Amycolatopsis sp. NBC_01480: one gene and its partner. The protein of the gene in region 1 binds, or shares a complex with, the protein of each later gene. Links are inferred from orthologs where the notes say so. Each region holds a gene or a part of one and is shown on either strand. Other genes may lie near its edges.

Evidence for each region.
Region 2: the proteins of OG371_RS07395 (region 1) and OG371_RS14850 are in contact, whole or in part, in a solved structure (PDB 8BNU), measured with the Escherichia coli proteins. The link is inferred for Amycolatopsis sp. NBC_01480 from one-to-one orthologs.

The regions. Positions count from the first base shown.
Region 1 is NZ_CP109442.1:1,574,887-1,589,447, reverse strand. The notes cover bases 1-2,909. They hold OG371_RS07395 (3-hydroxyacyl-CoA dehydrogenase NAD-binding domain-containing protein), read left to right. Parts: upstream 1-323; coding sequence 324-2,495; downstream 2,496-2,909. Other genes in these bases: OG371_RS07390 (hypothetical protein), read left to right, coding at 2,638-2,909; OG371_RS07400 (acetyl-CoA C-acetyltransferase), read left to right, coding at 1-315. Outside these bases: more of OG371_RS07390, read left to right, coding at 2,910-5,463; OG371_RS07385 (GH92 family glycosyl hydrolase), read left to right, coding at 5,536-7,869; OG371_RS07380 (FAD-dependent oxidoreductase), read right to left, coding at 8,006-9,112; OG371_RS07375 (DUF3761 domain-containing protein), read left to right, coding at 9,282-9,731; OG371_RS07370 (MFS transporter), read left to right, coding at 9,892-11,310; OG371_RS07365 (acetolactate synthase large subunit), read right to left, coding at 11,362-12,915; OG371_RS07360 (FAD-binding oxidoreductase), read right to left, coding at 12,947-14,320. UniProt on the Escherichia coli protein: Catalyzes the formation of a hydroxyacyl-CoA by addition of water on enoyl-CoA. Also exhibits 3-hydroxyacyl-CoA epimerase and 3-hydroxyacyl-CoA dehydrogenase activities.
Region 2 is NZ_CP109442.1:3,122,993-3,137,561, forward strand. What follows is about bases 7,113-10,029. They hold OG371_RS14850 (acetyl-CoA C-acetyltransferase), read left to right. Parts: upstream 7,113-7,884; coding sequence 7,885-9,174; downstream 9,175-10,029. Other genes in these bases: OG371_RS14845 (3-oxoacyl-ACP reductase), read right to left, coding at 7,113-7,789; OG371_RS14855 (DoxX family membrane protein), read right to left, coding at 9,231-9,770. Outside these bases: OG371_RS14815 (TIGR02680 family protein), read left to right, coding at 1-2,314; OG371_RS14820 (TIGR02679 family protein), read left to right, coding at 2,278-3,573; OG371_RS14825 (SCP2 sterol-binding domain-containing protein), read right to left, coding at 3,557-4,159; OG371_RS14830 (SCP2 sterol-binding domain-containing protein), read right to left, coding at 4,188-4,832; OG371_RS14835 (TetR/AcrR family transcriptional regulator), read left to right, coding at 4,949-5,626; OG371_RS14840 (MaoC family dehydratase), read right to left, coding at 5,615-6,451; more of OG371_RS14845, read right to left, coding at 6,455-7,112; OG371_RS14860 (ATP-binding protein), read left to right, coding at 10,112-11,302; OG371_RS14865 (hypothetical protein), read left to right, coding at 11,598-11,747; OG371_RS14870 (bifunctional helix-turn-helix transcriptional regulator/GNAT family N-acetyltransferase), read left to right, coding at 11,993-12,922; OG371_RS14875 (hypothetical protein), read left to right, coding at 12,923-13,210; OG371_RS14880 (peroxidase-related enzyme), read right to left, coding at 13,227-13,802; OG371_RS14885 (pentapeptide repeat-containing protein), read left to right, coding at 13,864-14,569.

The DNA of each region.
Region 1 (14,561 bases):
CTCACCGGCCCGACGCCGGCCACCGAGAAGGTGCTCAAGACCGCGGGCCTGACCCCGGACGACATCGACCTGTGGGAGCTGAACGAGGCGTTCGCGTCCGTCGTGCTCAAGTGGCAGAAGGACCTGCACCTGCCGGACGAGAAGGTGAACGTCAACGGCGGCGCGATCGCCATGGGCCACCCGCTCGGCGCCACCGGCGCGATGCTGGTCGGCACCGTGGTCGACGAGCTGGAACGGCGCCAGGCGCGGCGCGCGCTGGTGACCCTGTGCATCGGCGGCGGCATGGGCGTCGCGACCATCATCGAGCGGGTGTGAGGACTCAAATGGCTGAGAGCAAGACCATCCGCTGGGAGCAGGATGCCGACGGCATCGTCACGCTGACCCTCGACGACCCGAACCAGTCGGCGAACACGATGAACGCCGCGTTCCGCGAGTCGCTCGGCGTGATCGTCGACCGGCTGGAGGCGGAGAAGGACGACATCACCGGCGTGGTCGTCACTTCGGCGAAGAAGACCTTCTTCGCCGGCGGCGACCTGAACGACCTGATCCAGGCGAAGCCGGAGCACGCGGCCGAGTTCACCGCGTCGAGCACGGCGATGAAGAGCCAGATGCGGCGCATCGAGCAGCTGGGCAAGCCGGTGGTCGCGGCCATCAACGGCGCCGCGCTCGGCGGCGGCCTGGAGATCGCGCTCGCCACGCACCACCGCATCGCGGCCGACGCCAAGGGCAGCCAGATCGGCCTGCCCGAGGTCACCCTGGGCCTGCTGCCCGGCGGTGGCGGCGTGGTCCGGACCGTGCGGCTGCTGGGCATCCAGAGCGCGCTGCTGAACGTGCTGTTGCAGGGACAGCGCCACCGTCCGCGCAAGGCGCTGGAGCTGGGCCTGGTGCACGAGGTCGTGGACACCGTCGAGGAGCTGGTGCCCGCCGCCAAGGCGTGGATCAAGGCGAACCCCGAGGGCGGCGTGCAGCCGTGGGACGTCAAGGGTTACAAGATCCCGGGCGGCACCCCGTCGAACCCGAGCTTCGCGGCGAACCTGCCCGCGTTCCCGGCGAACCTGCGCAAGCAGCTCAAGGGCGCGCCGATGCCGGCCCCGCGGGCGATCCTGGCCACGGCCATCGAGGGCGCGCAGGTCGACTTCGACACCGCGATCACGGTGGAGTCGCGCTACTTCGTGCACCTGGCCACCGGGCAGGTCTCGAAGAACATGACCAAGGCGTTTTTCTTCGACCTGCAGACGATCAACTCGGGCGGCTCGCGTCCGGACGGCTTCGAGAAGTACACCGCCCGCAAGGTCGGCGTGCTCGGCGCGGGCATGATGGGCGCCGCGATCGCTTACGTGTCAGCGAAAGCCGGGATCGACGTCGTGCTCAAGGACGTCAGCCAGGAAGCCGCCGAGCGAGGCAAGGGCTACGCCGCCAAGATCGAGGAGAAGGCCCTCTCGCGTGGCAAGACCACGCAGGAGAAGTCCGACGCGCTGCTGGCCAAGATCAAGCCGACAGCCGACGCGGCCGACTTCGCCGGCGTCGACTTCGTGATCGAGGCCGTGTTCGAGAGCGTCGAGCTCAAGCACAAGGTGTTCGGCGAGATCGAGGGCATCGTGAACGCCGACGCGGTGCTGGGCTCCAACACCTCCACCCTGCCGATCACCACGCTCGCCGAGGGCGTGCAGCGGCAGGAGGACTTCATCGGGATCCACTTCTTCTCGCCGGTGGACAAGATGCCGCTGGTCGAGATCATCTGCGGGGAGAAGACCTCGCCGGCCACGCTGGCCAAGGTCTTCGACTACACCCTGCAGATCAAGAAGACCCCGATCGTCGTCAACGACAGCCGCGGCTTCTTCACCTCGCGCGTGATCGGCACGTTCATCAACGAGGCCGTGGCCGCGCTGGGCGAGGGCGTGGAGCCGGCGTCGATCGAGCAGGCGGGCTCGCAGGCCGGCTACCCGGCGCCGCCGCTCCAGCTGATGGACGAGCTGACCCTGACGCTGCCGCGCAAGATCCGCAAGGAGACGCGTGCCGCGATCGAGGCCGCGGGCGGCAAGTGGGAGGCGCACGCCTCCGAGGCCGTCATCGACACCATGCTGGACGAGTACGACCGCAAGGGCCGCTCCACCGGCGCGGGCTTCTACGAGTACGACGAGAACGGCAAGCGCACCGGCCTCTGGCCCGGCCTGCGCGACGCGTTCAAGTCCGGCACCGGCGACGTCCCGTTCGAGGACCTCAAGGAGCGCATGCTCTTCGCCGAAGCCCTCGAAACGGTGAAGTGCTTCGACGAGGGCGTGCTGACGTCCGTCGCCGACGCCAACATCGGCTCGATCTTCGGCATCGGGTTCCCGGCCTGGACCGGCGGGGTCATCCAGTACATCAACCAGTACGACGGCGGCCTGCAGGGCTTCGTCGACCGGTCCCGTGAGCTGGCCGCCCGGTACGGCGACCACTTCACGCCGCCGGAGTCCCTGGTGGCCAAGGCGGCCAAGGGCGAGATCTACGAATAACCGCTGACGTCGAGGGGCCCTTTCCCGGATTCGGGAGAGGGCCCCTTTTCGTCGTGCGGATTCCACGGCAGGGGGCCGCGATCTCTTGGCGGGACGGCAAAATTGCGGGACCCCGCCCCGTCCCGGTATGTGAAACTGGTTCATGGACCAGACCACCGCCACCCAGGAGCACCGGCACGACCCGCTCGCCTTCCGTGGCGGCGAGAAGCTGGTGAAGCTCATCGGCGCGCTCTACCAGCGGCCGCGGATGGGGGACCTGCCCCGGTCGCTGCACCAGGCGAACGTCGAGTGGGAGCCCGGGTACCAGCAGGAACGCGCGGGACGGCGCGGGCTGCCGATGTTCTGCCTGGTCCGGTCGGACTCCTGTGAGGGCGTGCTGGAGGAGTTCAGCTCACGGCTGCGCAGCGCCCGGCCCAGCGGCAGCGTCCGGTATGCCTACCTGCCGCTCGACCAGCGCAAAGCGACCGACACCGAGGGCGTCGCGACCGCCGCCAGCGTCGAGGCGGTTCGGGACATCCTGTGGGACGCGCGCAACGAACTGCTCCGCAGCCCGCGTTCGCGCGGCACGGGGCTGCGCTTCGGGCTGTTCACGCTCGTCGTCCAGCTGATGGGGGAGAAGCTGGCCGGGCACGATCCCGAGCCGGAGCGGACGCTGTTGCGGCGGCTGCAGGAGAACGGCCTGATGGTGCGGTTCCGCTCGGCCATCGAGAACGTCGGGCAGGAGCTGGTGCCGCAGAACGACGCGTGGCGGATTCCGTTGCTGCTGCTGCGTTTGCTGACCATGGCGACGTTCCGGCTCGCCGTCACCGGGCGGGTGCCGGGGCTGTCCGGCCGGTACCGCTGGTTCCTCCGCCAGCCGCACCTGGCGCCGGAGATGTCGGGCAGCTTCGTGCGGTTCGCGCTGCGGCTGACCGACGGCGAGTGGCAGCGCGAGTCACCCGAGTTCGTCGGGCGGCTGCTGGTGAACGCGTTCCTGGAAGACCTCCGCCGCGGGTACCGGCTGCGGCCGTCGGGGTTCTGGCGCCGCCGCCGGATGACCTACCCGGTGCTGCTGCTCGACCACGTGAGCACCGTGAACGGCGGCTACCGGCTGCTGAAGCTGATCAACGACGTGCGCAACCAGACCGGCCTGTTCGACCCGCTGCTCGTGGTCTCCACGAGCCACGCGCCGCCGCCGGACGCGGCGCCGAGCGAGCTGCGGCCCAAGCGCCGCGCGTCCGACGCGGGCGGGGCGTACCGGGCCTGGCAGCACGAACTGCTCAAGGACCGCCGCGCCCGCGACGCCGCCGCCTGGTACCTGCCGATCGGCCTCGACCACGCCGGCTCGCCCGAGCAGCAACTCGAGGCGCGCAAGGAACTGCAATCGCTCGGGGACACGTATGTGCTGCGCCGCCGCGAATCCCGCCCGCCGTGGTGGGCGACGCGGTGGATGCGGATCGGCGTGCCGCTGATGGTGCTCGTCCTCGCCGCCGGGCTGGTGGCCGCGCGGTACGAGGACTTCCGCGCGAGCCACTGCGGCACCTCCAGCGAGTGGCTCACCTGGACCGGCAGCGAGTGCGTCGGCATCTCCGACGGCACGTTCACCCTGTTCGACCCGGCCGACGACACCGTCCGCCAGGTCGGGCAGGTGATCACCGACCAGAACCGGCAGGCCGAGCAGCTGCACCAGGAACACCCGGAACGGCCGTACATCACGCTGGTCGACTTCGAGGCGCTGACCTCTTCCAACGGCACCGCCGAAGGCCTGACCGCCGAGCGCGAGTCGCTGGAAGGCTTCGCCGTCGCCCAGCTGCGGCAGCTCAACGCGACGGCGACGTCCGAGCCGATCTTGCGGATGCTGATCGCGAACGGCGGCCGCGGGATGCGTGAGGGCGTGCGCGTCGCCGGGCAGCTGAAGCAGATGGCGGAGCAGGACAAGAGCCTGGTCGGCGTGGTCGGGCTGGACATGAGCAGCGAGCCGACGCAGGCGACCATCCGCGCGCTGGGCAACGCCGGACTCCCGGTGGTCGCCTCCACCCTCAGCGCCGACGGCCTGGCCGACCAGAACCCCATCTACTTCCAGGTGGCGCCCCAGAACCGGCGCGAGGCGGCCGTCGCCGCGGCGTTCGCGACCCAGCGTCCGGGGCCGCGCTCGCTGCGCGTATATTACTCCGACGACGATTCCGACAGCTACAGCACCAACCTGCGCGACGACGTGGTGAAGTCGTTCCAGGGCAAGGGTTTCGCCGTCGAGGCGCGGGCGTTCGCGCCGGACGGCGGACAGCTCGCACCGCCGTCGCACCAGCGCTACGGCGACCGGCTGGTGGGCAACGCCGCCTCGGCCGGACGTGACACCTGCTCGTACGACGGCCTGGTCTTCTTCGCCGGCCGCGGCGTGCCGGACTTCGGCGACTTCGCCGGCGGCGCCGCGCAATGCGGCAGCACCGCGACGATCATCGGCGACGACGACGTCAGCCGGTACGTCGCCGACCAGGTCGCGCGCGAGCAGAACCGGGCGCTGCCGTACTACTACCTCTCGTTCGCGACCGAGCCGGCGACCGATCCGCAAGGACTGGCGCGGGACTTCTATACAACACTGAACACCACGCTGTTCCCCTTCGAGCAGACCGAGCGCGGCCGTTCGTACGACGGCCACGCCGGGCTGTCCTACGACGCCGCGCTGGTGATGATCACGGCCACGGCGTACCTGCGCGAGACGTCGTCGAACATCCCGGTCACGCCCGGCGCGGTCTGGCGCGAGATCACCGCCATCCACACCTCGCGCGAGAACCCGCAGCAGACCAACAAGTACATCGAGGGCGTCACCGGGACCATCGACTACGGCGGCGACATCAGCCGGAACGTGCCGGAGAACAAGCCCGTCGCGGTCCTGCGCGTCGAGGGCGGCGAGGTGGTCCGGACCTTGCAGGGCTTCTGCGGGCTGGCCGTCGGGCGCAGCTCGGACCCGTGGTGCCCGACGGACGGTTGAGGCGGGTTTCTGTCCGTGATTTCGTCCGGCGGAGTTCGCCGGGAAGTCACCGGACGCGGTTAGGGTCCGCCCATGCGCCGTCGTCTCACGGTGGTCCTCGCCGCCGTCCTGCTGACCTCCGCCGTGGCACCGGCCGAGGCCGCGCCCGCTGATCTCGCCGCCTCCGTCGACCCGCTGATCGGCTCGGCGGGCGACGGCAACACGTACCCGGGGGCGACGGCGCCGTTCGGCATGCTGGCCTGGAGCCCGACCAGCACGCGCGGCGACCAGACCAGCACCGGCGCGGCCAACGGCTACCAGTACGACACGACCCGGCTGCGTGGTTTCAGCCTCACGCACGTGAACGGCGCGGGCTGCAACCCGGGAGCGGCGGGCGACGTGCCGATCCTGCCGTTCACCGGCGACGTCACCTCTTCGCCGAGCGCAGACACCACCGACGCCGTGTTCGCGAGCGACTTCGCGCACGCCGACGAATCCGCGACGCCCGGGCGTTACCGGCTGGGCCTGGCGAACGGCGTCACCACGGACTTCGCCGCGACCGATCGCACGACCGTCGGCACGCTGTCCTTTCCCGCGGGCAAGCCCGCGAACCTGCTGTTCCGCACGTCGAACTCGCTCAACGGCAGCGAAGACGCGGAAACCCGCCTTGACCCGGCGCATCGGAAGGTCACCGGATCCGTGCTGACCGGCGCGTTCTGCGGCCGCCGCGCGAACGGCGGCGTCAACAACCGCAAGAGCTACTACCGGCTGTACTTCACCGCGCAGTTCGACCAGCCGTTCACCGGCACCGGCACGTGGAAGGACGCGACGCTGCAGCCGGGCGGGCTGGCGCAGACCGGCGGCGAGGGGTACGCGACGGGCAAGGACCGGGCCGGCCGCGGCTCGGGCGGTTACGTCGGCTTCGCGCCCGGCAGCCAGGTCACCATGCGGCTCGCGATCTCGTACGTCTCGCTCGAAGGCGCGGAGCGGAACCTGCGGGCCGAGCAGTCCCCGACGTCCACTGTGGACAGCGTGGCGGCCGCGACCCGGCGCGCGTGGAACGACGAGCTGGGCCGCGTGGCCATCGGCGGCGGCACACCGGACCAGCGGAAGGTCTTCTACACCGCGCTGTACCACGGGTTGCAGCAGCCGAACCTGGTCAACGACGTCGACGGCCAGTACCTCGGCATGGACCAGGTGCCGCATCGGCTCGCGCCGGGGCAGCGCGCGCAGTACGGCAATTTCTCCGGCTGGGACCAGTACCGCGCGCAGGTGCAGCTGCTCGCGCTGCTGGAGCCACGCGTCGCCGGGGACTTCGCGCAGTCGTTGTTCAACTACGCCAAGCAGAACAACGGCGTCTGGGACCGCTGGGTGCACGTGAACGGCGCCACGCACGTGATGACCGGGGATCCGTCGGCGGCCACGCTCGCCACGTTCTACGCGATGGGCGTGCGGAACTTCGACTACCGCGGCGCTTTCGACTCGTTGTACCGGCAGGCGACCGTGCCGCGCCCGGAAGGGCTGCAGGACGGCGGCTGTCCCGGCCAGTGCGTCGGGCAGCGGCCGAATCTGGCCCAGTACCTGAGTTCCCACTACGCCGCGAACGACGTCTGCCACTGCTGGGGCGGCGCGGCGGAGACCCTCGAGGACTCGGTCGCGGACTACTCGCTCGGCCAGTGGGCGAAGGCGCTGGGCCGCACCAAGGAGGCCGCGGAGCTGGGCGCGCGCGGCGAGTACTGGCGCAACGTCTTCAACCCGGCCACCGGTTACACGCAGGCGCGCAACCTCGACGGCAGCTGGGTCACGCCGTTCGACCCGGCGAGCGACCGCGGCTTCGCGCAGGGCAGCGCGGCGGCGTACACCTGGATGGTGCCGCAGGACGTCTCCGGCCTCGCCACCGCGATGGGCGGCAAGGCGACGGCCGTCACCCGCCTCGACGGCTTTTTCCACGACGCCAACGGAAACTGGCAACTGGAAGGCGGCGGCCCGCTCAAGTACGACCCGACGAACGAGCCCGACATCCACGCGCCCTGGCTGTACAACGAGCTGGGACAGCCGTGGAAGACGCAGGAGACGGTGCGGCAGCTGGCCGAAACCGTGTACACCACCGGCCCGTCCGGCCTGCCCGGCAACGACGACCTCGGCACGATGTCCGCCTGGTACGTCTTCGCGGCCCTCGGCGTCTACCCGCGTACGCCGGGCTCGGGTGAGTTGCTGTTGTCGAGCCCGTTGTTTCCGAAGGCGGTGGTGCGTTCCGGCGGTGGTGCGGTGTTGACGATCACCGCGTCCGGCGACGGTAAGTACATCCAGGACGTCCGGCGTGGTGGGCATCCGCAGCGGGATTGGAAACTTGATCCGTCGTTCGTCCGTTTCGGTGGCACGCTCGACTTCCGCCTGTCACCGACGCCGACGGGCTGGGGCGTCTAGTGCCGCGTGATTCCGCTTTCTTTACCTGCTGTGTGCTCCGCCTCTGGCTTGGCCCGGAGCGCCCCAATGTGGCGTTGGTTGCGTTGAGCGCACCGAACGCCACATTGGGGCGTAAACCCGCCAGAGCCACACGACACTAGCCGAGCATCCACCGGATGAAGCCGAAGAACTCCTTCGCGAACTCGCGCGGCTCCACCGACGCCTCGGCGACCTCGTCTACCCGGCGGTAGGCCTCGGCGTAGCGCGGGAGCCGGTCGGCTTCGTACGCCTTGAGCGCGGCAGGCACGTCGCCGGACCGTCCTAAGTGGTCGGCCAGCACGGCGGCGTCCTCGATGCCCAGCGAGGCGCCGGAGGTGATGTGCGGTGAGAGCGCGTGTGCCGCGTCGCCGGCCAGGGCCACGTGGCCGTCGACCCAGCGGGTTTGCAGCGGCACGGCCATCACGCGGTTGCGGACCACCTTGTCTTCCGGCGTCGCCTCGATCGCTTCGCGCAGCGGGAACGTCCAGTCGCCCTCGTGCAGATACGGCACCAGTGCAAGGGCTTCCTGCTTCCCGGACGCGGCCGAGGACTGCGCACCCAGCTGCGCGAGCACCCAGAACGCCAGCCCGCCGCCGCTGCGCACCACCCCGCCGCGGGTGCGCTCGCGCCCGACCACGAACCGTTCGCTGGTGATCTCGGGGATCGCGCTCTCCGGCACGATTCCGCGCCACGCCAGGTGTCCCGGGTATTCCTGCGCGGCGGAACCCGGGGAAAGCTGCTCGCGCACCTTCGAGTAGACGCCGTCGGCGCCGATGAGCAGGTCGGCTTCCGTGGTGCTGCCGTCCTCGAACCGCACGGTGACGGCGCTTGCCCGGTCCTCGTAGCCGACCACGCGGGCGCTGGTGCGCAGGTGGTCCGGACCAACGGCCTCGGCGAGCAATTCGTTGAGCCGCTGTCGGGTGACCATCAGGTAGTTGACGCCGGCGAGATCGGCGTAGTACTCGTCCAGCACTTGCCCGGTCGGGTCCTGGTAGCGGATCGCGCTCGGGTGGCCGGCCGCGCGGATCGCGGCGCCGACGCCGAGCCGGTCGAAGACCTCCAGCGCGTTCGCCCACAGCCCGAGCGCGGCGCCGATGCCGCGCACCTCGGGCTCCTGCTCGCACACCAGTACGTCGAATCCGGCCTGGCGCAGGGCGAACCCCGTGGTGAGACCCACGACCCCGCCGCCCGCGACCACTGCTCGTCGCTCAGAACTGTTCGGCACCGCGGTGATGCTGCTCCGATCGGACGAACCCCGCACGGCCCGGCGGCTTTTGTTGCCGAATCGTTTCCCAGTGACCTGTTGCGCCATTAGCTGGCTCTTAACCGGCGTAACACTTTTCGGGACCTTCCCGACTATGCGGAACGAAGTTATTCCGGAACGGGAGGCCGCGATGCTGAGGAAGCTGGGAATGGTGCTGGCGGCGGGTGCGCTCGTCGCCGGGTGCGGCGTGGGTACGTTGCCCGTCAAGGACTCCGGTGTCGTCACGCCCGATACCACCACTTCGTCGTTGCCGGCTTATTCCCCGCCGGAGGCCACCTCGGACGCGGCTATTCCGACGACGTCGGACTCGCCCGTCGCGGTCGCTCCGGTCGCGCAGCCGCCCGCGGTGACGAAGAAGGCCGTTCCGAAAATCCCGGCGACCAAAAAGGCCGCGGCCCAGCCGACGACACCCGCCGCGTGCGGCAGTGACTACTACCGCAACTCGAGCGGCGCCTGCGTGCACCGCCCGTCGTCGAACCCGTCCGGCGCGACGGCGCAGTGCAAGGACGGCAGCTACAGCTACAGCCAGCATCGGTCCGGCACCTGCTCCGGCCACGGTGGCGTCAAACAGTGGCTCTAGTGCCGCCGCGCCACGCAACGTCGGCAAGGAGAAGCTCGTGAGTGGCTATGACGGTTAGAACCGTCATAGCCACTCACGAGCGGCTAAGTCGGATCGGTCACGAAGCACCGAGATTGTCGGTCCTGCCCGGTACCGTGCGTTTTGGTATCGCGTACGGGCTTTGGGGGTCGAGGTGGCGCAGGGCAGCGGTCGGGCGATCGTCGTGGTGCTGGCTTCGTGCGGCCTGGTCGCGTCGTTCATGCAAACGCTGGTGGTGCCGCTCATCCCGGCGTTTCCCCAGCTGCTCAACGCTTCGACGGCGGACGCGTCGTGGGTAGTCACCGTCACGCTGCTCGCGGCGGCCGTGATCACGCCGGTGAGCGGACGGCTCGGCGACCTCTACGGCAAGCGGCGGGTGCTGCTGGCGAGCCTCGCCGTGCTGGTGGCGGGCTCGGTGCTCTCGGCGCTGACCAGCTCGCTCGCGCTGATGGTGGCCGGGCGCGGGCTCCAGGGCTGCGCGATGGGCGTGATCCCGTTGGGCATCAGCATCATGCGGGACGAGCTGCCGGCCGAACGCGTCAGCGGTGCGATCTCCCTGATGAGCGCGACGCTCGGGGTCGGCGGCGCGATCGGCCTGCCGCTGGCGGCGGTGGTCGCGCAGAACACCGACTGGCACGTGCTGTTCTGGGGCTCGGCCGCGCTCGGGCTGGCGTGCGCGCTGCTGATCCTGCGGTACGTGCCGGAGTCGCCGCTGCGCACGCCCGCGCCGTTCGACTACCTGGGCGCGCTCGGCCTCGTGGCCGGGCTGACCTGCCTGCTGCTCCCGATCGTCAAGGGCGCCACCTGGGGCTGGGGCAGCCCGCGCACGCTCGGGTTCGCCGCCGCGGCCGTCGCCGTGCTGCTCGGCTGGGGCTGGTACCAGCTGCGCCGCCGAGACCCGCTGGTCGACCTGCGCGTGTCCGCGCGGCGGCCGGTGCTGTTCACCAACCTGGCGTCGATCATGGTCGGTTTTGCCATGTACGCCATGGCTTTGTCGTTCCCGCAGCTGCTGCAGGCGCCCTCGTCCACGGGGTACGGCCTCGGCCGCACGATGGTCGAGGCCGGTCTGTGCCTGGCGCCGAACGGGCTGGTGATGATGCTGCTGTCGCCGGTCTCGGCGCGGCTGACCAACCGTTACGGCGCGCGAACCACGCTGATGACCGGCGCCGTGGTGATCGCGCTGGGCTACGTCTTCGCCATCCTGCTGATGGACAACGCGCTGGAGATCATCGCCGCGTCGGTGATCATCGGCGCGGGCGTCGGCATCGCGTACGCGGCCATGCCCGCGCTGATCATGGGCTCGGTGCCGGTCACCGAAACGGCGTCGGCCAACGGCCTGAACTCGCTGATGCGCTCGGTCGGCACGTCCACCTCCAGCGCGGTGATGGCCACCATGCTCGCCTCACTGACCATCACCGCAGGCGGCCTGACTTGGCCGTCCCTTCCGGGTTTCCGGGCGACGTTCGCGGTCGCCGGGCTGGCCGCGGTGGTGGGGCTGGGCTTCACCGCCCTCGTCCCACGCGCTCGCGCCGCCGCCGCTCGTGAACCCGTGGCGGCTTGAGGACTTGTGAGTGTTCATGACGGTGAGAACCGTCATGAACACTCACAAGGCTCAGATCAGCGAAGGCACCGCCGCGTCGATCAGGTGCGGCCCAGGCTCCGCCACCGCGCGGGCGAACTGCTCGGCCAGCTCCTCCGCCGTGGTCGCCCGGGTGGCCGGGATGCCCAGGCCCTCCGCGATCTTCGCGAAGTCCATGTCCGGGCGGCTCAGGTCGAGCAGGTCGTTGGCCTTCGGGCCGTCCGGCGCGGCGCCGACGCGCTGCAGCTCGATCCGCAGGATCGCGTACGCGTGGTTGTTGAGGATCACCGTGGTGACGTTCAGGTTCTCCCGCGCCTGCGTCCACAGCGCCGAAATCGTGTACAGCGCACTGCCGTCGGACTGGAGGTTCACCACCGGGCGGTCCGGGGCGGCGACCGCGGCGCCCGTCGCCACCGGGATGCCGTAGCCGATCGCGCCGCCGGTCAGGGTGAGCACGTCGTGGCGCGGGGCGCCCGCAGTCGCGGCCGGGATCAGCAGGCCGGACGTGTTGGCCTCGTCCGCGATGATCGCTTGCTCGGGCAGCAGCGCGCCGATTACGTCGGCCCAGTTCTGCGCCGTCAGCGGGCCGGTCGGCAACGCCGGGCGCGAGGCTTCTTGCAGCACCGGCGCGGTGTCCGGGGCGACGAGGGCGGCGACGTCGTTCAGCGCGCCCGTCGCGTCCTGGCCCACCTCGGCGAGCACGTGCACCTGCGCGCCTTCCGGCACCAGGTCGCTCGGCTTGCCGGGGTAGGCGAAAAACGACACCGGCGCCTTGGTGCCGGCGACGATCAGGTGCTTGACGCCGTCGAGCTGGTAGGCCACCTGCTCGGCCAGGTAACCGAGCCGTTCGATCGAGGGCAGCCCGGCGCCGCGCTCCAGCCGCGCGGGGAACGTCTCGGCGAACGCCTTCACGCCCGTCGCCGCCGCGATCCGGCTGGTGGCAAGCAATCCCGGCTCACGGCAGGCGGCGCCGCCGATGAGCAGCGCGACGGATTCGCCGCTGCGCAAGACTTCGGCGATCTTCTTGACCGTCGTCGCATCGACGGACTGCGGTGCGCGCGGAGGAATCGGCGCGCACGTCTCGCCGCCTTCGCCCCATGAAGCGTCGGCGGGCAAGATCAGCGTCGCGATCCGGCCGGGCGCGTCCTGCGCCGCCGCGACCGCCGCCGCCGCGTCCGCGCCGACGTCCTTGGTGTGCTCGGACCGGCGGACCCAGCCCTCCAGCGAGCTGGCGATCGCGTCGATGTCCGACTCCAGCGGCGCGTCGTACTTCTTGTGGTACGTCGCGTGGTCGCCGACGATGTTGACGATCGGCGTGTGCGCGCGCCGCGCGTTGTGCAGGTTCGCCAGCCCGTTGCCCAGGCCCGGCCCGAGGTGCAGCAGCGTCGCGGCCGGCTTGCCCGCCATCCGCGCGTAGCCGTCCGCCGCGCCGGTCACGGCTCCTTCGAACAACCCGAGCACACCGCGCATCTCCGGCACCGAGTCGAGCGCCGCGACGAAGTGCATCTCCGACGTGCCGGGGTTCGAGAAACACACCTCCACCCCGGCGTCGACAAGCGTGCGGATCAAGGACTGGGCGCCGTTCATGGTGCTCGCTTTCTGGTCGGAGGCCGGGTGCTCAGCCGAAGAGGACACCGGGGTTGAGGATGCCGGCGGGGTCGAAGCCCGACTTGACGCGGCGCAGCAGCTCGATCTTCGCCGGGTCTTCGAGCTTCAGGTAGTACTTGGCCTTGGTCCGGCCGAGGCCGTGCTCGCCGGAGATGGCGCCGCCCAGCTCCATGGCCTTGGCGAAGATGCCGGTCAGCAGTTCCGACCGGGTTTCCGGGTCCTTGCAGAAGACCGCGAGGTGCACGTTGCCGTCGCCGGCGTGCCCGCAGCCGATCACCCCGCCGCCGGCCGCGAGCGCGAGTTCCCGGGCCGTGGCCAGGAAAACCGGCATCGCCGAGCGCGGCACCACCACGTCGACCACGTCGTCGGCGCCCGCGGACTTGGCCGACCAGAACGCCTTCTCCCGCGCCTCGACCAGCTTGCGCGCCGAGCCGCCTTCGAGGACGTAGACGTCGAGCGCGCCCAGCTCGTCCAGCAGCCCGCCGAGCGTCTCGACGTCTTCGCCCAGCCGTCCGGTGTCGCTGTTTTCCAGCGCCACCAACAGATACGCCTGAGAACGCTCGCGGATCGCGTCCGGCACACCCAGCTCGAGCTTCTCGTTGTAGACCATCGCGGCCATCGTCATGTTGTCGATGTACTCGAGGATGTGCGGCGCGAGCCCGCTCGCCAGGATCTTCGGCACCACGGCCATCACCTGGTCGAGGTCGTCGAACGGGGCGAGCACCGTGGCGCCGTGCGGCAGCCGCGGGTGCAGCTTCACGATCACCTCGGTGGCCAGCGCCAGCGTGCCCTCGGAGCCGATGATCAGCTGCGTGAGGTCGTACCCCGTGGACACCTTCGACGTGCGCCCGCCGGTGCGGATGATCTCGCCCGTCGGCAGCACGGCCTGCAAGCCGAGGACGTTGTTGCGCGTGACGCCGTACTTCACCGCGCGCATGCCGCCCGCGTTGGTGCCGACGGTGCCGCCGATGGTCGCGCTCAGCTCACCCGGGTAAACGGGATAAGTGAGGCCCGCGGCGGCGGCCCGTTCGTCCAGCTCCGCCAGCGTGACGCCGGGCTGGACGACCGCGAGGTGGTTCTCGACGTCGATCTCCAGCACCGCGTTCATCCGTTCGAACGAGATGACCAGACCGTCGGCCAACGGGCGCGCGGCGGCCGAAAGACCGCTGCCGGACCCGCGCGCGGTGACGGGCACGCTCGCCGTCGAAGCGGCCTTCAGCAGCTCCGCGACTTCTTCGGCGGAAGCGGGCTTCGCGACGTACGCGGGCTTCTGCGGCGGGGAGCTGAGCGCCTCGTCGTGCGCGTAGTCGTCGGAGATGGCCTCGCCCGTGAGCAGGTTCGCCTCCCCGACGATAGCGGCCAGCTGTGCCGTCACGTCGCCCATCGGCAGCCTCTTCCTCACGCGCCTTCGCCTGTGCCCGAAGCGTAGTACGTCGTGTGGTGAGCTGGCCATGAAACCTGTTCACGTTTGCCCGGGGTGACCGCCGGTGAGCGTCACGGCGGCGCGGGGAAACGTGGCGGAAACAATTCCCGGAAATGCGCAAAGGCCACCCGGCTGATCGGGTGGCCCGCAGTTTAGGAATGGGGGCCGAGAGGCCGGCCCGCGCCAACAGGCCGGCCCCTCG
Region 2 (14,569 bases), 1.5 Mb from region 1 along the record:
GCGCGCAGGCCTCGAGGCTGCATTGGAAGGGGCCGGCGTCCTCGACGCCTGGGTCACGCCGACCGGTGAGCTGCTCGCGCCGGACACCGAGGACGTCGTGCTCAGCCCGCGCGGCACAGTCGCGGGACCGAGCCTGGCCACCGCGCTGGTTCCCGCGGTGGACCGGGAAGATCCACTCGCCGACGCCATTTCCGACGAGGCGGTCGCCGGTCTGCTCGCCTCGATCGGCTTGGGTTCGATCGAGCAGGGCGACGGAAGCGAGACCTGGGTCAGCACGGCCGGCGAGTACCGGATCGGGGTACTGCGAGGCGCCTGGCACAAACCGGCCGCGGAGTACCTCGGTCGCGGTGCCCGTGAAGCCGCGCGGCGCTCCCGCCTGGTCACTTTGCGCACCGAACTAACTGGCCTGGAAGCGAAACTGGACGACCTGGTGCGGGCCCGCGGCGAGCTGAGCACCCGCCAGGTCACACTCACCGACGAAGTGTCCGGGCTGCCGTCCGACACGGCGCTACGCGACGCCCACTCCGAGGCCAAACGCCTGGCTGAAGACCTGCGTCAGCTGATGGTGAAGCAGTCGGACGCCCACGGGGCCGTGGGCACCGCGACCGAGTCCGCCGAGCTGGCAGGGGCCACGCTCGATGAGGCGGCCTCGGACACCGGCCTGCCCGCGGCCGCGGTCGAACTGGCTGAAGTAGCCCGAGGGCTGGCCGCGTACCGGATCGCGTTGGCCGGCCTCTGGCCGGTCGTCGCCGCGGTCATGGACGCCCGCCACACAGTCGAGCAGGCTGTTGATGAGCTGGCCGAGGCTGAAACAGACCTGACCGAAGCCGCGGAGCGTGCGGAAACAGCGGAACAAACCGCGGCCGCCGCGGCCGAGCATCACCAGACGCTGCGAGAAACAGTCGGCGCGGCCGTCGCCGAACTCGAAGCACACCTTGCTGAGGTCGCGGACGCCTTACGTACCAACGAAAACGATGCGACCACCGTCGGGCGTGAGCGGGACGCGGCGATCAATGCGCGAGGCAAAGCGGAAGGCCGCCGGGAAACGCTCGAAGACGAGTTACAGGTCGCGACCAACGAACGAACCGCGGCCGCCGAGTCGCTGCGACGATTCACGCTGACCGGCTTGCTCGCCGTGGCACTGCCCGAGCTGGTCGTTCCGGGTCCGGCCGAATCCTGGGCGCCCGATCCGACCGTGCGGCTCGCCCGGCGGATGAACGAGGAACTCGCCGACACCCAGGACGACGACGCCGCGTGGGATCGCGCGCAGAAACGGGTCAACGACGAACTCAAGAACCTCACCGACACCCTCTCGCGCCAGGGCAGCCGAGCGTCCGGTGATCTGCTCGAAGACGGTCTGGTGGTCGAAGTCGAGTTCCAGGGCAAGCCGTCGACGGTCCCGGAATTGACCACGGCGCTGGCCACCGAAGTCGAAGACCGGGAACGCCTGCTGAGCGAGCGCGAACGGGAGATCCTGGAGAACCACCTGGTCAACGAGGTGGCGAGCACTCTGCAGGAGCTGATCTCGGCCGCCGAGGCGCAGGTCGCGCGGATGAACGTCGAGCTGGACGAGCGCCCGACCAGCACCGGCATGCGGCTGCGGCTGGTCTGGCGGCCGCGGGAAGACGGCCCGACCGGACTGGCGGCGGCCCGCGAACGATTGCTGCGGCAGACGGCCGACGCCTGGTCCGAGGAAGACCGTGCGGCCGTCGGTGGGTTCTTGCAGGACAGGATCGCGGAAGTACGTTCTCGCGACGCGTCGGGCACCTGGCTTGAGCACTTGACCGAAGCACTGGATTACCGGAACTGGAACCGCTTCGTCATTCAACGGCACCAGAACGGCCAATGGAAACCGGCGACCGGACCAGCCTCAGGCGGCGAGCGAGTCCTGGCGGCGAGTGTGCCGCTGTTCGCTGCCGCATCGTCGCACTACGCCTCGGCCGGCAGCCCGTACGCCCCACGGCTGGTGACACTCGATGAAGCCTTCGCCGGGGTCGACGACAACGCGCGCGCGAAGTACCTCGGCCTGCTGGCGGCGTTCGATCTGGACGTGGTGATGACCAGCGAACGGGAATGGGGCTGCTACCCGGAGGTTCCCGGCTTGGCGATCTCCCAGCTGTCCCGGACCGATGACATCGCGGCAGTGCTGGTCACAAACTGGGAATGGGATGGGCACCGGCGGACCAGAGCCGAACGCGCCGAGCCTCGGCTCCTCGAAGCCGCATCCGCCATCGCCCCGGGCAGCCGCGTCCAAAGCAGCCCCGCGCAGAACGGTCTTTGGGAAGGATTCCAGGAGATCGGCTCAGTAGACTGACCCTGGTGGACCACCAGCCTTCGAGCGGGAAACCAGCTGACCTCGCCCGGCTTTCGCGGCTGCTCGGCGACGAGCTGACCTGGCTGGTCGATCGGGTCCGGCGGCGGCTCGAACGGGGAGAAACCCTGGACGCGTCCGTCACGCTCGCCGGAGCCACACCCGCTCAACGCGACGCGGCGCACCGGCTGCTCGGCCGTCGCCCGCGAGCCGGCAGCACCTTGACCGTGTCACTGCCGGCTGTCGACGACATCCTGCGTCATTCCGGCGCCAGCCCCGACGGGCTCGCTGCCGCAGTGATCGCGCTGGGCGGGCCGATCACCGACCTCGGCGCGCGCGGCGCCGCTGAAGAAGCCGCGTGGCGGAAAGCCTTCGCGCCGCTCGCCGCGGTCATCGAAATCCAGCCTGCGCTGGAAAACTGGTACGAACGCCTGCACGCGACCGGCCTGGTCCGCAGGCTGGCCGGCACGCCGGAGGTCGCGGCCCCGCTGCTGGCCGACCTCGCCAGGGTCGTCACCGAACTGCCCGCATCCGGCGAGCCATTGGGACAGCTGGCCGCGCGGACGACCCGCGATGCCCACGGACTCGATAGCGGCCGGCCCCTGACCACGCTCGCCCTCGGTGCCGCGCGCGTCCTGGCGGACGTGCCGGAGACTGCGTCGAACCGCGAAGCGTGGGCCGCCGTCGGCGTGCTGCGCGACGAAGTGTCCAGCACGGTCCTGACTCTCGGTCTTCCAGGCGATCCGGACACCGCCACCGGCCGGGCCCTTGCCGCGTTCCATTCGGCAGGCCAGCCCGTCGTGCTGACTCTTCGACAGTTGGTCCGCGACGCGCCCCGCTTGACCGACCGCATCGTGTCGATCTGCGAAAACCCAGTGGTCGTCACGACCGCGGCCGACCGCCTCGGCCAAGCCTGCCCACCGCTGGTCTGCACCTACGGTCAGCCCGGCGCGGCGGTGCTGCTCCTTCTTCGGGCGCTGGCCGACGCCGGTGCCGAGCTTCGTCACCACGGGGACTTCGACTGGGGCGGAATTCGCATCGCCAACGTCCTGTTCGACCGTCTGCCTGTCCGGCCTTGGCGGTTCGATGCCGCTGCCTACCGGGCCGCCGCCGCTGCGCACCCCGGCGCCACCCTGACTGGCACCCCCGTCGCCGCGAACTGGGATCGTGAGTTGACGACCACGATGATCGAACTGGGCCGGAAAGTGGAAGAAGAACTCGTCCTCGACCAGCTCGTCGAAGATCTCACTCGGTCGGCTTAGGGATGTCGAAGTAGCTGGACAACCGCACAGCCGGGGCGTACTCACCCTTCACCTTCACGCGGCCGGTCACGAACATCGTTGCGACAGCGGCGTTGCCCGTGGCCATGCGGATGAAGTCGTCGACAGACAGGGTGATTGTCGTGTCCGGTGTACGAGATAGGTCGGTGCTGGAAACGCACAGGCCGTCTTCGATCACTGTCTGGAAACGGTCGTAGCCGTCTTCTGATTCGGCGCCGGAAAAGCGCCAGGAAACGACAACGTTGACGTAGCGGGCGCGGGCCGGGAGGAAATGCTCGGACATTCTGCGGAAAATCTCGTCCAGGAACACCGAGCGTAGCTCCGCGTGGTCCGCGATCGCCTTCAATTGCTCTCGGGAGGAGTGGGCCACAATGTCGACCAAGACCTGGGTGGAGAGGGCGCTCAGTTCGATGCCGGCGCCCGCGTTTCCCAGCATGTGCAAGGTTTCCAGGACCTGCACGAACTGGTCCGGGGTCAGCTTCGACAGCTCCAGCTTCCGCGCGAAACCGTTGACCGCGTGGCCTGAGGCCGACGAAGCGGACGGGCGGGAGAATCGACGCCACCGGATACGGGACACGGAAAAGGAGTGTAACGGCTCAAGCCGGTTTGGGAAGGTCGAAATAGCCGACCAGGCCCGCCGCGAATGCGAGATCGCCTTTCACCTTGATCTTCCCGGTCACGAACAACACCGCGGGCGTGGCCTGGTGGGTGATGATGCGGAAGAAGTCCGTCGGGGCGACCGTGATCGTCACGCGCGGCTTCTCCTTCATCTCACGCGAAACCGTGCAGGCGCCCCGCGAGATCACCGTCTCGTAGCGGTCGTAACCGCCGTCGCCCGCTCCGCCGGACAGGCGCCAGTGCACCACCGCGTGCAACGACCGCGCACGGTCCACCCGGATGTGCGCCCCCATGCGCGCGAAGATCTCGTCCAGCACCCGCTCGCACAGCACGCGCTCGGCGACGACGGCCTCCAGCTGCGCACGCGACGCGCGCGCCACGAGGTTCGCGAAGCGCGTCGGGTCCACCTTCGTCAGGGAGAACGCCGGCGCCGTTTCCGCCAGGCGGATCAGCGTCGCCAGCAGCCGGCGGAAGTCGTCTTTGCCCAGTTCACGGGGGTCGACGGCGTCGGCCAGCTCGTTGACGTCCAGTGCGCCGACCTCCGGGCCCAGCCCGTCGACGCGGTCCAGCGCGTCGAGCAGCGCCGTACCACGCAGGTTCGCCAGATCGGTGTCCTCGGCCATGCGCCACCCCGTTCCCCTCGGCTACAGCGTAAGGCTACCCGCGAGTAGGTAAGCGGGCAAGAACGCGCCGACCACGGCGGCAGGTAGCGTCTCGTGCTGGCGAAAGGGAGGTCGGAGTGCCCGACGAAGAGCAGCGCCCGCCCGAGCGGGCCCGGCGGCTACCGCGCGCCGTGCGCGAGCGGCAGATCCTGGACGCCGCGGTGCAGGTGTTCTCGCGCCACGGCTACCACTCGGCGTCGATGGACGAGATCTCCGAGGTCGCCGGCGTCTCCAAGCCGATGATCTACACCTACCTCGGCTCCAAGGAAGACCTGTTCGGCAAGAGCATCCAGCGCGAGGCGACGCGGCTGCTCGAGGCCATCCAAGCCGGCGTCCAGCCCGACCTGCCACCGGACATGCAGCTCTGGCACGGGCTGCGGTCGTTCTACCGCTTCGTCGCCGAATACCGCGAATCGTGGACGGTGCTGCACCGGCAGGCGCTGACGGTCGGCGGCGCGTTCGCCGCCGAGATCACCGCCATGCGCACCCGCGCGATCGAGCTGGTCGCCGCGCTGGTCGTCTCCGCCGGCACCCGCAAGGGCCTGGCCCAGCAGGCCGAGTTCTCCGGCGCCGGGCTGTCCGCCGCGCTGGTCGGCGCCGCGGAATCACTCGCAGACTGGGCGCTCGACCACCCCGAGATCTCCGACGGCGTGCTCGCGTCCTGGCTGATGAACCTGGTCTGGCTCGGCTTCAACGACCTCGTCGAGGGCAAGGTCTGGAAGCCGCTGCCCGGCGAAACCGCGTCAGAGGGCTGAAATCGTCCCGTCCAGGTGCGGCTTGGGCTTGCGCGCATTCCACAGCTCGAACGCCCAGCCGTCGTCCGTCGGCCAAGTAGTGAAAGCCGCCTTCGCGGGCAGCAGCACGGGCTGCTTGAACCGCACGTCGATGGTGAACGCCGACGGCAGCCGCCCCTCGAACGCCGCCAGCGCGTGCGCCTTCGTCCACATGCCGTGGGCGATCGCCGCGGGGAAGCCGAACAGGCGCGCGCTCAGCGGGTGCAGGTGGATCGGGTTGCGGTCGCCGGAGACCTCGGCGTAACGACGGCCGATGTCACCCGGGATCGCCCAGATCGCGTTGGGCGTCGGCGGCGCGAGCTGCTCACGCGGCCCCGACGGGCCCGAGCCGCCGCCCCGGCGCAGATAAGTCGACACGTCCGTCCACACCGTCTCGGCGCCGACGGAAACCTCGCTGATCACGTCGAACTGGCGCCCCTTCTCGTGCGGACGCAGGTTTTCCGCGCGCACGCGCACGGCGAACACCTCGCCGAGCCGCAACGGCCGGCGCTGCGTGATCCGGTTGGCCACGTGCACCATGCCGAGCAACGGGAACGGGAACCCCGGCTCGGTCATCAGCGCCATCTGCAACGGGAACGCGAGCAGGTGCGGGTACGTCGCCGGCAGCTCGTCGCCGAAGCGGAAGCCGCAGACCTGGTTGTACGCGGCCACGTGCGCCGGGTCGACGACCACGCCGGAGCGCACCAGCTCGAGGTCCGGCAGCGTCGAGCCGCCGCCGCGGCGCAGCAGCGCCTTCGGGTACAGCGTCGCCAGGCTGGGCGAGCTGCTGAGTTCACGCACGGCCACGGTTCACGCCCCCAGCAGGGCCTGGCCGCAGACGCGGACCACGTTGCCGTTGACCGCCGCCGACGCCGGATTCGCATACCAGGCAATGGTTTCCGCGACGTCCACCGGCAGCCCGCCCTGGCCGAGGCTGGACAGCCGCCGCCCGGCCTCGCGGATGAACAGCGGCACGGCGGCCGTCATCTTGGTCTCGATGAACCCCGGCGCGACGGCGTTGATCGTGCCGCCGTACTCCGCGAGCTGCGGCGCGCCGACGTTCACCATGCCGATCACACCCGCCTTCGACGTCGCGTAGTTCGTCTGGCCGACGTTGCCGGCGATGCCCGCGATGGACGAGACGCCGATGATCCGGCCGTTGGCCTTCAACACCTTGTCCGCGAGCAGCTTGTCGTTGACCGCGAGCTGCGCGGCGAGGTTCACGGTGAGCACGGCGTCCCAGCCGGATTCGGCCATGTTGCCGAGCGTCTTGTCCCGCGTGATGCCCGCGTTGTGCACGACGACGTCGACGCCGTCGTGTCGGCTGGAGAGGTACTCGGCGAGCTTGGCCGGCGCGTCGGCCGCGGTGATGTCGAGCTGCAGGGCCGAGCCGCCGATCCGGTTGGCCACCTTGGACAGGTCCGCGCCCTGCGCCGGGATGTCGAGGGCGACGACGTGCGCGCCGTCGCGGGCCAGCGTCTCGGCGATCGCCTCGCCGATGCCGCGGGAGGCGCCCGTGACCAGCGCGACCTTGCCTTCGAGCGGCTTCTCCCAGTTCGACGGCGCCTCGGCGGCCACCGCGTGCGTGCCGACCCGGATTACCTGCGCGTCCACGAAGGCGGACTTCGCGGATAGCAGGAAGCGAAGCGTCGACTCGCTCGCTTCTTCGGCGCCTTCGGCGACGTACACGAGCTGCGCGGTCGCGCCGCGCTTCAGCTCCTTGCCGACCGAGCGCACGAAACCTTCCAACGCCCGCTGCGCGATCCGCTCCCGGCCCTCGGCCAGCTCCGGCGGCGTGCCGAGCACGACCACACGCCCGGACGCGCCGACCTTGCGGATCACCGGGTGGAAGAAGCGGTAGACCTCACGCAGCTCGGCCGGGTCCTTGACGCCGGTGGCATCGAAGACCAGCGCCGCGTGCCGCTCGACGGGCGCGGTGACCACCTCGATGCCGGCGCCGGCGAGTTGGCTCTTAAGGGTTTTCTCCAGCCGTCCGCCGGGCGCCGCGCCGACGAGTGCGGGACCCTCGAGGGCGAGCTGACCAGGCCAGTACCGGCGGAGGGTGGCCGGGCTGGGCAGGCCGAGCTTCGGCACCACGAACTTCCCCAGCGGGGTTTTCGTGAACTGCTGGTACCTGTCAGCCATCGAATGCCTCCCGTGCCGTCTGCGTCACGTCGCAGTCTAACCTACTGGCTAGTAGGTTACAGTGTGAGAGGGACGACTTGAGAGAGGTGGACGTCATGGCGACCAGAAAAACCGCCGCGGTGCGCAGGGTCGCGATCGTCGGCGGGAACCGGATTCCCTTCGCGAGGTCGAACGGCCCGTACGCGAAGGCGTCGAACCAGGACATGTTCACCGCCGCGCTCGACGGCCTGGTCAGCCGCTTCTCCCTGCAGGGCGAGCAGATCGGCGAGGTCGCCGCCGGCGCCGTGCTCAAGCACTCGAAGGATTTCAACCTGGCCCGCGAAAGCGTGCTGGGCAGCCGCCTCTCGCCCGCGACGCCCGCGTCCGACGTGCAGATGGCGTGCGGCACCGGGCTGCAGGCCGTGATCACCGTGGCGCACAAGATCGCGCTCGGCGAGATCGACTCGGCGATCGCGGGCGGCGTCGACACCACCAGCGACGCGCCGCTGGCCGTGAACGACGACCTGCGCAAGGTCCTCGTGCAGTTCAACGCCGCGAAGACGCTGGGCGACCGGCTCAAGCTCGTCGCGAAACTGCGGCCGGGCCACATCGTGCCGGAGATCCCGCGCAACGCCGAGCCGCGCACCGGCCTTTCGATGGGCGAGCACGCGGCGCTGACCGCGAAGGTCTGGGAGGTCACGCGCGAGGCGCAGGACGAGCTCGCGGCGGCCAGCCACCAGCACCTCGCGGCGGCTTACGACCGGGGCTTCTTCGACGACCTGGTCACGCCGTTCCTCAAGCTCTCGCGTGACCAGAACCTGCGGCCGGAGTCCAGCGTCGAGAAGCTGGCGAAGCTCAAGCCGGTGTACGGCGGCCCGGACGGCACCATGACGGCGGGCAACTCGACGCCGCTCACCGACGGCGCGTCGACCGTCCTGCTCGCGACCGACGAGTGGGCGAAGGCGCACAAGCTGCCGGTGCTGGCGTACCTGACGTTCACGCAGACCGCGGCCGTCGACTACGTGCACGGTGACGAGGGGCTGCTGATGGCGCCCGCGTACGCCGTGCCCCGAATGCTCGCGCGAGCGGGACTTTCGTTGCAGGACTTCGACTTCTACGAGATCCACGAGGCGTTCGCCTCACAGGTGCTCGCCACGCTCAAGGCGTGGGAGGACCCGGCGTTCGCCAAGGAGAAGCTCGGCCTGGACGAGCCGCTCGGCTCGATCGACCGGAGCAAGCTGAACGTCAACGGCTCGTCGCTGGCCGCGGGGCACCCGTTCGCCGCGACCGGCGGCCGGATCGTCGCCACACTGGCGAAGCTGCTGGACGAGAAGGGCTCGGGCCGCGGCCTGATCTCGATCTGCGCGGCCGGCGGCCAGGGCGTCACCGCGATCCTGGAAAAGTAAGCCACCGCACGAAAAACGGGCCGCACTCACGCTGGGGTGCGGCCCGTTTTCGCGGGTCAGTGGGTGAGCGCCTTCTCGGCCTTCTTGCTCAGCTTGTCGGCGCGCTTGCTCGCCTTCTTGCCCAGCTTGTCCGCGCCCTGGCCGGCCTTCTTGGCGGCCCGGCGGGCGCGCCAGCCCAGCGACGGCTTGCCCGCGGTGTCGCCGGCGGCGAGCAGCAGCCCGCCGGCCAGGCTCGCGTTCTTGAGGAACTGCACCTGCTGCGCCTGCTTCTCGGCGGGCTCCTTGCTCTCCCAGAACCGGTGCGCGGCCAGCGTGGTCGGCAGCAGCGTGCCCAGCAGCGCCAGCGACGCGAGCCGCGGCGCCTTGCCCGAAGCCAGCGCGAGGCCCGCGCCGATCTTCACCACCGCGTCGATGCGGACGAGCGTCGCCGGGTCGCGCGGCACCTGCTCCGGCACCAGGCCCTCGACCTTGTCGAACACGTCAGTGAGGAAGGGTTCAACCGCCTTCGCGTGCCCCTGCGTGTCACGGAGCATGCCGATACCGCCGTAGATGAAGATCGACGCGAGCAGTGGACGGGCCACCCGACGCAGTATCACGGTCGTCGCCTTTCCTGGGATGTCGGCTGTGTGCTGGTCAAACTTACGCCTGGGTTTCCCCGTGGGCCCGCCGCCGAACCGCGCTAGCGGCGCATACGTGAATATCGCGTTTTTCCTAGATTCCCTCAGATGACGGTAGGCGGGAACCCGGGCGGCCGCGCCTTCGTCGGAGAGGTCGCTGGGGGTAGGGATGGACGGGGCTGCAGACCCGGCCATCCCTCGTGACCAGCCACGGGAGCACCCTGCCCGGCGGAAGCCCTCGACCGGGTGGCCGGCGACACGCCCTAGCGATGTATGGCCGAATATCGGCCCCGTCCTAGATACGTCGATACGGTGGCAGAGTGGACCCCATCCGCAATCCCTTCGCCCCCGGCGCCGGACAGCGGCCGCCGGAGCTGGCGGGGCGGGAGCGCGAGCTCAAGGCCTTCGAGGTGGTGCTCGAGCGGGTGGCCCGCGGCCGTCCCGAGCGCAGCCTGGTGCTGACCGGGCTGCGGGGCGTCGGCAAGACGGTGCTGCTGGGGGAGCTGCGGTCGATGGCCGTCCGGCACGGGTGGGGCGCCGGGAAGATCGAGGCGCGGCCGGACGCCGAGCTGCGGCGGCCGCTGTCCGCCGCGCTGCACCGCGCCATCCGGGACCTCGCCGTGCGGCACCGCGCGCCGGACCGGGTCGAAGAGGTGCTGGGCGTGCTCAAGGCGTTCGCGCTGCGGGCCAACAAGTCGGACGCCAAGCTGCGCGACCGCTGGCAGCCCGGCATCGACGTGCCCGCCGCGCAGGGCCGCGCGGACTCCGGCGACATCGAGATCGACCTGGTCGAGCTGTTCACCGACGTCGCGGACCTGGCCGCGGACGTCGGGACCGGAGTGGCGCTGCTGATCGACGAGATCCAGGACCTGCAGCCGGACGACGTCTCGGCGCTGTGCGCGGCGTGCCACGAGCTGTCGCAGTCCGGGGCGCCGCTGGTGGTCGTCGGGGCGGGGCTGCCGCACGTGCCGGCGGTGCTGTCCGCGTCCAAGTCGTACTCCGAGCGGCTCTTCCGCTACGCCCGGATCGACCGGCTCGAGCGCGAGGACGCCGACCTCGCCGTGATGGCGCCGATCGAACGCGAAGACGCCGGGATCGAGCCGGAAGCCCTCGACGCGCTGTTCGACGCGTCGGGCGGTTACCCCTACTTCATCCAGGCCTACGGCAAGGCCGCCTGGGACGCCGCGCCCGCGGACCCGATCACGGTCAAGGACGTGCAGGTCGCCGCGCCGGAAGCGGAGGCCGAGCTGGCCGTGGGGTTCTTCGGCTCGCGGTACGAGCGCGCGACCCCGGCCGAACGCGAGTACCTGATCGCGATGGCCGAGCTGACCCAGGGCCGCGACGAGCCCGCCGGCACCGCCGACGTGGCCGTTTACCTGGGGCGCAAGCCTTCCTCGCTGTCGCCGGCTCGCGACAACCTGATGAAGAAGGGTCTGGTCTTCTCCGCGGAGCGCGGCCAGATCGCCTTCACCGTGCCGCACTTCGGCCACTACCTGCTCGGGCGCGACTGAGCGCTCCGCCGCCCCTCGATAGCACTCGCTACCGCGCACTGCCCTCTAGAACTCACTACCGTTCTATGACGCCGCCTAGATGTTTATAGCGATTTTGCTAGATAGCCCTAGGCAGTGCTAGCGCGTTAGCCGCGAGTGATCGGCGACACGGAATCTGTCCGGCCGTCACCCATTCGCCACCGTTGATTCATCGGCGAGTGCGCCGCATCACCGATGATTCGTTGGCGATCTTGTGAAAAAAGGTGCATACTTAAGGCACAACAACCGAAGACCTCCTAAGGGGATGCAGAAACCAATGAGCAACATCGCCGCCAAGCTCCGTGCCCGCCGCGCCGAGGTTCGTACTCGCCGGGCGCTGAACCGGGCGATCGACACCGCGGCCACCTCTACGGTGCGCCAGGAGCTCATCGCCCTCGCCCAGGCTCGTCAGCCGTTCATGCGCTGACCGAGCACACCCAGTTGGTGTGTCACCCACGTAGGTGACCTACACCACAGAGTGCTGTGGGTGTAACGCCGCGCTGAGTAGCGCCGATACCCACTACGACCCCGTGATGCTGGCGGACCCCCGACCTGGCAGCATCACGGGGTTTCCACATGTCCGGGCCCTGTTGCCCACTCCCCGAAAACCCTTGCGGCAAACGGCCTATCGCGCGATGCTTGACCGAGTCAACGAATCCGTTGAGGTGGTCAATGAACAACTCGCGCCTGACCGACCGCGTCGACACGGTGCGCGCGTTCAACCGGCTGTACACCGGCGTGATCGGCATCCTCGACGAGGGGCCGGCCGACGCCGAGTACTCGCTGAGTGAAGCCCGGGTGCTGTTCGAACTGGCCCAACAGGACCAGCTTCACGTCAGCGACCTGCGCAAACGCCTTGATCTCGACGCCGGTTACGCCAGCCGCCTGCTCGCCCGGCTCGAGGGCCGCGGCCTGCTCGTGCGCGAGCGGAGCGGCACCGACGCCCGTCGCCAGCTCGTTTTCCTCACCGACGAGGGCCGGACCGCGTTCGCCGATCTCAACGACCGGTCGACGCGGCAGATCGGCGGCCTGCTCGAGCGGTTCCCGGACGAGGACCAGCGCCGGCTGCTCGGCGCGATGAAGACCATCACGGCCCTGGTCGACGAGCGGGAGCCAGATCACACGATCGTGTTACGCGCCCTACGTCCGGGTGACCTTGGCTGGGTCGTGCACCGGCACGGCACCCTGTACGCGCGCGAGTACGGCTGGGACGAGCGCTTCGAGACCATCGTCGCCCGCGTCGTCGCCGATTTCGCCGAGGGCCGCGGCAATCCGCGGCAGGCCGGCTGGATCGCCGAGCTGGACGGCGAACGCGTCGGCAGCATCTTCTGCATGCCGGGCCCCGACGAGCGAACGGCCAAGCTGCGGCTCCTCCTGCTGGAGCCGGCCGCGCGCGGCCGCGGCGTCGGCAAGCGGCTGGTGCGCGAGTGCATCGAGTTCGCCCGCGCGCACGGTTACGCGGCCATGGAGCTGTGGACGGTGTCCGTGCTCGACGCCGCCCGCGGCATCTACCAGCGCGCGGGGTTCGAGCTGGTCGGCGAGGAGCCGACGGACGACTTCGGGCCGACCGTGACGAGTCAGACCTGGCGGCTGGAGTTGTAGATGTTCGTTGTGTACTGCGCCGTCTGCGAGCGCCGCACGCTGCTGGGCGTCGACGAGGTCGACTGGGTCGAGAACCTGACCCGCGGCATGATCTCCGTGTCCGGCCGGTGCCCGCGGGGCCACGACGTGGTCGTGCTGACCGGCGACGCGTTCACCCCGCACGAGGACCCGCGGTACTTCGGCCCGGCGCCGCGGGTGTGGACGAAACCGGTGGCCCGGCTGCGCGGCTGGCTGCGCGGCCGGTTCGAGCTGAGCCGCGACCTGCCCGGGCCGTTCTACCGCTTCTGAGCTACCGCGTGCTGGCCTACCGCTTCTGCCGGCCCATCAGGTAGAACTCGGCGTTCGGCTTGAGCGCGGTCAGGTGCGCGAGCCGGTTGGACATCGCGAACAGCGCGGTGATGGCGCCGACGTCCCAAATCTCCTCCTCGGTCAGCCCGGCGTCCCGCGCCGCCTCGAGGTCGGGCTCGCCGAACAGCGCGGAGTCCTGCGCGAGCGCCAGCGCGAGGTCGACGATCGCGCGGCCGCGCTCGTCCAGCTCGACCTGCCACGGGTTGCTCGACACCCGGTCGGCCAGCTCGGGGTCCTTCGCGCGGATCCGCAGGATCGCCCCGTGCGCCACCACGCAGTACGTGCAGTGGTTGGCCCCGGACGTCGCGACGACCACCAGCTCGCGCTCGGCCTTGGTGAGTCCGCCCTCGCGTTCCATCAGCGCGTCGTGGTAGTCGAGGAACGCCCTCAGCTCGGCCGGCCGGTGGCCCAGGGCGCGGAAGATGTTGGGCGTGAACCCGGACTTCTCCGCGACGGCGCCCACTCGCTCGCGCAGGTCTGCTGGCAGGTCTTCGAGTTCCGTCACCGGGAACCGGCTCACCGCGTCGCTCATGGCTCCACGCTAACCCGTGCGTTCCGGCCCCGAGCCCGCCCCGATGCGCCAAAGTGGGTTGGTGACCGCCGACGAGCCGCGCCCGACCCTGCGCCCCATCCCGCGCTGGGTGATCTCGGCCGGGCTGCCGGTGATGGTGCTGGTCGCGGTGGCGGTGACCTGGCTGCTGCTCGCGTTCGCCCTCGGCGGCGACCAGCTGGACGCCATCCGCACCGGCGGCACGCTCGGCGTCGGCCTCGGCGGCGCGGTCGCGTTGTGGCTGGCGGTGCGCAAACAGCGGTCGACGGAGCTGGACCTGCTGCAGAAGTACGAGGCGCACCAGCTCGCGGAGCGCGCCGCGGCCCACACGGAGAAGGTGGCCGCGGAGAACCACGCGCACCAGCTGCGCCTCGCCGCCGACGCCCACGAGGACGCGACGGCCCGGCGGATCACCGAGCTGTACGGCAAGGGCGTGGACCAGCTCGGTTCGGACAAGGCGCCGGTGCGGCTCGGCGGGCTGTATGCGTTGGAACGGCTTGGCCAGGACAGCGAGGATCCGCGGCTGCGGCAGACGATCGTGAACGTGATCTGCGCGTACCTGCGGATGCCGCCGGCGGGGGAGCCGCGGCAGGAGAGCGAGGTTCGCCTTACCGCGCAACGACTTCTCGAGCACCACACGCGCCCCGGCTCGGTCAGCACCTTCTGGCCGGACATCGACCTGGACCTCACCGGCGCGGAGCTGGCCGACGTCGATCTCAGCCAGTGCCGGCTCCGGACGATCCGGCTGC